Linked DNA regions of Pseudorhodoplanes sinuspersici. The protein of the gene in region 2 interacts with the protein of the main gene of each other region in a pairwise test. Links are inferred from orthologs where the notes say so. Each region holds a gene or a part of one and is shown on either strand. Other genes may lie near its edges. The genes, in order: uvrB and uvrA.

Region 1 (3,777 bases), 1.2 Mb from region 2 along the record:
TTTCGTTCCTCGCAAACACAAGCGCCTGAATATAGTTGGCATTGTTGCCGGGACAGACCCACGCAAAGACGAAGCCGCCGGCAAACGGCCGGCGCGTGATGCTCTCCGGCTCCGTGCCACACGTCACCTGCGCGGTGACGGCGGGCGGAATGTCTTTCCGGTCGATGATGGCGGTGTCGCCGGATTGCGCGTGCGCCGGAGCGGCGATCCCGAGCAGCAGAAGGAATGAGAATGCGGTTCGCAAGGCCATGTGTTGAATCATGGATGACATCATTCAAATCTCAAACGGCTAAAAATCACGAACAGCCAAAATCCAAAAAGCCATGCATCATTGCCCCCTCACTGTGCGGGTTGCGACTTTACGCGTGACGCAAGGGGAATATTCGCCTGTTGATCTTACCCATAAACGATCTGCTGTGATCGGCAATACCCGGGCATGACGGTGGAGATATTGCGTTTCGCTGAAGCGCGTTGCCGCTTATTTCTTCTTGAACTTCTTGCTCGTCCACCCGCCGCGCTGACCCGGCTTGCCGAGTGATGAGCGCCGGCCCGTCTTGTCGCGGCGCGCATCGTCGGACGAGCCCTCGCGGAATGGAATGGATTCGGTCCCCGGCCCCATGGTGTCGAGATCGGGGAAATGCGGCGCCTCGCGCATCGGGCGCTGGCCTTTCTTGCCCGAGCGATCCGGCAGCACCTCGTGATAGGAGGCGACGCCCATTTCATCGAGGGTGGGTTTGTGGGGGCGGCTCACGTTCACCCCACCCCGTCCACCGTCGCCCTTGCGGGCTTTGGCGGACGACCCTCCCCCTCCAGGGGAGGGTAAGCGTTTCGTCGTCGGATTGTCGGTCACCGCAAGCTCGGTGGCGCGCAAACGCTTGATCTCGTCGCGCAGGCGCGCGGCCTCTTCGAAATCGAGATCGCTCGCTGCCTCGCGCATGCGATGCTCGAGATCGGCCAGCACCGCTTCGAAATTGTGGCCGATGGTCGCCGCCTCGCCGGTCATGCCCGTGGCGCCGGTTTCCACCAGCACGTGATCGCGCTCGTATACGCTGTCGAGAATGTCGGCGATGTTGCGCTTTACCGAGGCCGGCGTGATGCCGTGCTCGGCATTGTAGGCCTGCTGCTTCTCTCTCCGGCGGCTGGTCTCCGCCATCGCTCGCTCCATCGAGCCGGTGACGTGATCGGCATAGAGGATCACGCGGCCGTCGACGTTGCGCGCAGCACGGCCGATGGTCTGGATCAGCGACGTTTCACTGCGCAGGAAACCTTCCTTGTCGGCATCGAGGATCGCCACCAGCGCGCATTCGGGAATGTCGAGACCCTCGCGCAACAGGTTGATGCCGACCAGCGCATCGAACGCGCCGAGCCGCAGGTCGCGGATGATCTCGATGCGCTCGATGGTGTCGATGTCCGAATGCATGTAGCGCACGCGGATGCCCTGCTCGTGCAGATATTCGGTCAGGTCCTCGGCCATGCGCTTGGTCAGCACGGTGATCAGCGAGCGATAGCCCTTGGCGGCAACGGCGCGCACTTCGCCGACGAGATCGTCGACCTGCGTGCGCGCGGGACGAATGTCGACCGGCGGATCGATCAGGCCGGTCGGACGAATGACCTGCTCGGCGAATACGCCGCCGGATTGCTCCAGCTCCCATCCCGCCGGCGTCGCCGACACCGCGACCGTCTGCGGCCGCATCGCATCCCATTCCTCGAACCGCAGCGGCCGGTTGTCCATGCAGGATGGCAAGCGGAAGCCATATTCGGCCAGTGTTGCCTTACGGCGGAAGTCGCCGCGGAACATGGCGCCGATCTGCGGCACCGTGACATGGCTTTCATCGAGGAAGACCAGCGCATTGTCCGGCACATATTCGAACAGCGTGGGCGGCGGCTCGCCGGGTTTACGCCCGGTGAGATAGCGCGAGTAATTCTCGATGCCGGCACAGGAGCCGGTCGCTTCCATCATCTCCAGATCGAAGATGGTGCGCTGCTCCAGCCGCTGCGCTTCAAGAAGACGCCCGGCGGAGGTGAGCTGATCGAGCCGCCATTTCAGTTCCGCCTTAATCGAATTCATCGCCTGGATCAGCGTCGGCCGCGGCGTGACATAGTGCGAGTTGGCGTAGATCTTGACGAATTTCAGCTCATCGCTCTCGCGGCCGGTGAGCGGATCGAATTCGGCGATCTTCTCGATCTCGTCGCCAAACAGCGACACACGCCAGGCGCGGTCTTCATAATGCGCCGGGAAAATTTCGATGGTGTCGCCGCGCACGCGGAAGGTGCCGCGCGAGAAATCGGGCGTGCGCTTGTATTGCAGAGCGACGAGATCGGCGATCAGCTGGCGCTGTTCGATGCGGCCGCCCTTTTTCAGCGAGAAGGTCATCGCCGAATAGGTTTCCACCGAACCGATACCGTAGATGCACGACACCGATGCGACGATGATCACGTCATCGCGTTCGAGCAAGGCGCGCGTCGCCGAGTGGCGCATACGGTCGATCTGCTCGTTGATCGACGAGTCTTTCTCGATGTAAGTGTCTGTGCGCGGGATATAGGCTTCCGGCTGATAGTAATCGTAATAGGAAACGAAATACTCGACGGCATTGTCCGGAAAGAAGCTCTTGAACTCGCCATAGAGCTGGGCCGCCAGCGTCTTGTTCGGCGCCAGGATCAGCGCCGGGCGCTGCGTCGCCTCGATCACCTTGGCCATCGTATAGGTCTTGCCGGAGCCGGTGACGCCGAGCAGCACCTGCGTGCGCTCATGGCGGTTCGCGCCCTCGACCAGTTCCTTGATCGCGGTCGGCTGGTCGCCCTTCGGCTCCATCTCGCTTTTGATCTCGAGCCGCAGGCCGCCTTCCGACTTTTCCGGCCGCGGCGGACGATGCGGCGTCCAGGTCTGCGCGTTGAATTCTGCGCGGCCCTCGCGCAGCAGATGTTCCAGCGCCTCATTGCTGGCGGCGGCGCCGGTGACACCGCGGCCGAGATCCACAACATCGTCATTTTTCTCGCGCCGCTGGCCGACGCTGGAGCCGGGCAGCGGCGCGTCATCGTCGGTTTCGAGACCGAGTTCCCGCGCCAGCACCGGATCGATGCCCGCGACCGGCGGCGCGTCATAGGGCGCGCGCGCGACATAGCCGGATTGCGGCTTCTCCTTGAACCCGCCCGGCGCCGAGGTGCGCGCCGTGTGCTCCGCGGCGCGGTCGGCGCGGCGCTCGAAGGAATTGTCCGGCGGCGGCTGCAAATTCAGGCTCTTGCCGGTGCCGGACCCCATGCCGGCGCGGCCTTTGGAAATGGCCGGATTCAGCAGGTCATCGAGCGCGGGATCATGTTTCGGCGCGTCCGGCCGGTGCGCCTTGGAACGGGTCGGGCGCGCGTAATCCTTGGGCTTTTTCGGCTTGTCGGGCGATTTCGGCATGCCCCGCAATATGGGTGGAGTCGCGTGGCGAGAAAAGGGCCGTTCAGCCCGCTGCTGCCAATTGCGACACACCAAACAAGACCCCCATCAGGATCGGCTGATGCAGCAGATAGATCAGCAAACTGTGCCGGCCGGCCAGGGCGAGCACGCGCCCCGCAACATCGACAGGCTGCCAGTGCGCCCAGACCGCCTTCGTCGCATAAGGCGCAAGGATGCGCGCGACGGCGATGCCGATCAGCATGAAGCCGAACCACGGAAACAGCGGATTATAGTCGTTCGACGGCGGCGCCTCGGTACCAAGACCGAGCCATAGGAGGATCGGCGCATTCAATAGCGGCGTCGCAAAGAGCGGACCGATCAGCACGACGATCGCT
Region 2 (3,776 bases):
TCGCATTGCAGAGAGAGGGGATCGTGGGTGCAAAATCTCTGCTGGCAATTGTGATAGACGGAAATACAGGGCGACTATCCGAGCTGCGTTCGAAATTACAAAATTATTCTCGAGAAGAAGACCCGATCCAAATACGAATGTTCGGTTTGCAGGAGCTAATTTCGCAATTCGGTCTTGCGGAAAAATCGTGAAATACCGATGGGGTCGCATGAGGGGAAATAAGTTTTTCCAGTTCGGTATCAGCCATGCGACCAAAAGCGCTCACTCCGCCGCCTCAACTTTCCTTCTCTTCGGGCCACCCTTGGCCAGCACCGGCTTGAGATACTGCCCGGTATAGCTGCGCTTTTCCTTCACCACGTCTTCGGGCGTGCCGGCCGCCACGATCTCGCCGCCGCCGTCGCCACCTTCGGGGCCGAGATCGATGATCCAGTCCGCGGTCTTGATGACTTCGAGATTGTGCTCGATCACCACGACCGAATTGCCGGTCTCGACCAGCTCGTGCAGCACGTCGAGCAGCTTCGCCACGTCATGGAAATGCAGGCCGGTGGTCGGCTCGTCGAGAATATAGAGCGTGCGGCCGGTGGCGCGCTTACTCAATTCCTTGGCGAGCTTGATGCGCTGCGCCTCGCCGCCGGACAGCGTGGTCGCCTGCTGGCCGATGTGGATATAGCCGAGGCCGACGCGCTGCAGCGTGGTCAGGATATCGCGGATCTTCGGCACCGCCTTGAAGAAGTCGGCGCCTTCATCGACCGTCATGTCGAGAATGTCGGCAATCGACTTGTTCTTGAAGGTGACGTCGAGCGTCTCGCGATTGTAGCGCTTGCCCTTGCAGGTCTCGCAGGTGACGTAGACGTCGGGCAGGAAGTGCATCTCGATCTTGATGACGCCGTCGCCCTGGCAGGCCTCGCAGCGGCCGCCCTTGACGTTGAAGGAGAAGCGGCCGGGCTCGTAGCCGCGCGCTTTGGCTTCGGGGAGGCCGGCGAACCATTCGCGGATCGGCGTGAAGGCGCCGGTATAGGTCGCCGGGTTCGAGCGCGGCGTGCGGCCGATCGGCGACTGGTCGATGTCGATGATCTTGTCGATGTGTTCGAGGCCCTCGATCTTGTCGTGCGGGGCGGGGGCATCGCTCGCGCCGTTCAGCTTGCGGGCGATCGACTTGTAGAGCGTGTCGACCAGGAAGGTCGACTTGCCGCCGCCCGAGACGCCGGTGACGGCGGTGAACAGGCCGAGCGGGATTTCGGCGGTGACGTTTTTCAGGTTGTTGCCGCGCGCATTGACGACCTTGAGCGCGCGATGCTTCGTCGGCGCGCGGCGCTCTGGAACGGGAATGCCGTATTCGCCGATCAGATATTTGCCGGTGATCGAGTGCTTGTCGCTCATGATCTGATCCGGCGTGCCCTGCGCGACGATGCGGCCGCCATGCCGGCCGGCGCCGGGGCCGATATCGAGCACATAATCGGCGAGGCGGATCGCGTCCTCGTCATGCTCGACCACGATCACGGTGTTGCCGAGATCGCGCAGGCGTTTCAGCGTTTCAAGGAGGCGCGCATTGTCGCGCTGATGCAGGCCGATACTCGGCTCGTCCAGCACATAAAGAACGCCGGTGAGGCCCGAGCCGATCTGCGAAGCCAGACGAATGCGCTGGCTTTCGCCGCCGGAGAGCGTGCCGGAGGCTCTGGCGAGCGTCAGATATTCGAGGCCGACATCGACCAGGAAGCGCAGGCGGTCGCGGATCTCCTTCAGGATGCGGACGGCGATTTCGGTCTGCTGCTTGTTCAGTTGCTTGGGAATGTCGTTGAACCATTCCGCCGCGCGCTTGATGCTCATCTCGGAGACCTGGCCGATATGCAAGCCGCCGATCTTCACGCACAACGCTTCCGGCTTCAGGCGATAGCCGTTGCAGGCATCGCACGGCACGTCGGTGAAATACTTGCCGAGCTCCTCACGCGCCCATTCGCTTTCGGTTTCGCGGAAGCGCCGTTCCAGATTGGTGATGACGCCCTCGAACGGCTTTTTGGTGTTGTAGGACCGCATGCCGTCGTCATAGGTGAACTTGATCTCGTCGTCGCCCGAGCCATAGAGGATCGCGTCTTGAGTCTTCTTGGCCAGCGCCTTCCACTTGGTGTCGAGCGTGAACTTGTAATGCTTGCCGAGCGCTTCCAGTGTCTGCACGTAATAGGGTGACGATGATTTCGCCCATGGCGCGATCGCGCCCTTGCGGAGCGTTGCGTCCTTGTCGGGGATGACGAGGTCGGCATCGATATGCTGCTCGACGCCGAGGCCGCCGCATTTCGGGCAGGCGCCGAACGGATTGTTGAACGAAAACAAACGTGGCTCGATTTCGGCAATGGTGAAGCCGGAGACCGGGCAGGCGAATTTCTCCGAGAACAGCATACGCTCTTCGGCATGCGCGCCCTTCAGCCGCTTGCCTTCGACGGCGGCGCCATCGGCGAATTCCGCCACCGCCATGCCTTCGGCGAGATGCAACGCGGTCTCGAAGCTTTCGGCGAGCCGCTGCTTGATGTCGGATCGCACCACGATGCGGTCCACCACCACGTCGATATTGTGCTTGAACTTCTTGTCGAGCACCGGCGCGTTGGCGATCTCGTAATATTGGCCGTCGATCTTCAGCCGCTGGAAGCCGCGCTTCATCCAGTCAGCGATCTCTTTCTTGTATTCGCCCTTCCGGTCGCGCACGACCGGCGCCAGGATGTAGAGGCGGGTGCCCTCTGGCAGCGCCAACACGCGATCGACCATCTGCGACACCGTCTGGCTTTCGATCGGCAGGCCGGTGGCGGGCGAGTAGGGCACGCCGACCCGCGCCCAGAGGAGGCGCATGTAGTCGTAGATCTCGGTGACGGTGCCGACGGTCGAACGCGGGTTCTTCGAGGTGGTCTTCTGCTCGATCGAGATGGCCGGCGAGAGGCCGTCGATCTGGTCGACATCCGGCTTCTGCATCATCTCCAGGAACTGCCGGGCATAGGCCGACAGCGACTCGACGTAGCGGCGCTGCCCTTCCGCATAGATCGTGTCGAATGCGAGCGAGGATTTGCCGGAGCCGGACAGGCCGGTGAACACCACCAGCGAATCGCGCGGCAGGTCGACATCGACATTCTTGAGATTGTGCTCGCGCGCCCCGCGGATCGAAATGAACCGGCGGTCGGCGGCCAAAGAGGATTTGGATTTGGCGCTCTTGTCGAAAAGGTCGTTCATGCAGCCGGATCTTCGGGCCTGGAGGTCATTAATTCAGGGCGGCGGAGGTCCGGCGCGCGGAAGGCAGGCGGGCGGACAGATGCGAACATAGTAAGAACGGCGGCAATGCGCTAGTGCCCGCCGACGCACTGCTGCCATCTGGGGACAAGTGGGCGGCGCCGGCTGGCCGGGATCATGTCAAAAACAAAAGGGCCGGCGTGAAGCCGGCCCTTTGGCAATGTCGTGCCGCTGCGAGGCGGATCAGTATCGTGCGACAACCGGCGAGACCGGCGTCTTGCCCCAGTCGAACTTGTAATTCAGTCCAGCTTTGAGCGTGTGGACCGAGTCGAGTTCATGGCGCCAGCAGAAGGTGGCACCGCCTGACGTGCCGCAAACATCGGCGTCTTTCAGGTCGATAAACAGATACTCGATTTTTACGCTCCAGTTGTTGAGCCAAGCCCATTCAATGCCGCCGCCGACGGCCCAGGTCGTGAGCGTCTCGTTGTTCGTTGCGTTGATGAGACCGCCGCCGCAGCCGCCAGTCGAGCAGTTGTCGAACGTTGCCCGATTGAGATTGACGAATG

The links.
Region 1: the proteins of uvrA (region 2) and uvrB interact in binary tests that used the Escherichia coli proteins (3 or more experiments, as listed by UniProt). The link is inferred for Pseudorhodoplanes sinuspersici from one-to-one orthologs.

The regions. Positions count from the first base shown.
Region 1 is NZ_CP021112.1:3,359,026-3,362,802, reverse strand. Bases 279-3,740 are described here. They hold uvrB (excinuclease ABC subunit UvrB), read right to left. Parts: upstream 3,404-3,740; coding sequence 479-3,403; downstream 279-478. Other genes in these bases: CAK95_RS16295 (acetyltransferase domain-containing protein), read right to left, coding at 3,447-3,740. Also shown: CAK95_RS16305 (hypothetical protein), read right to left, coding at 1-274; more of CAK95_RS16295, read right to left, coding at 3,741-3,777. UniProt on the Escherichia coli protein: The UvrABC repair system catalyzes the recognition and processing of DNA lesions. A damage recognition complex composed of 2 UvrA and 2 UvrB subunits scans DNA for abnormalities.
Region 2 is NZ_CP021112.1:4,551,943-4,555,718, forward strand. The notes cover bases 62-3,522. They hold uvrA (excinuclease ABC subunit UvrA), read right to left. Parts: upstream 3,214-3,522; coding sequence 262-3,213; downstream 62-261. Other genes in these bases: CAK95_RS22205 (hypothetical protein), read left to right, coding at 62-191; CAK95_RS22215 (outer membrane protein), read right to left, coding at 3,454-3,522. Also shown: more of CAK95_RS22205, read left to right, coding at 1-61; more of CAK95_RS22215, read right to left, coding at 3,523-3,776. UniProt on the Escherichia coli protein: The UvrABC repair system catalyzes the recognition and processing of DNA lesions. UvrA is an ATPase and a DNA-binding protein. A damage recognition complex composed of 2 UvrA and 2 UvrB subunits scans DNA for abnormalities.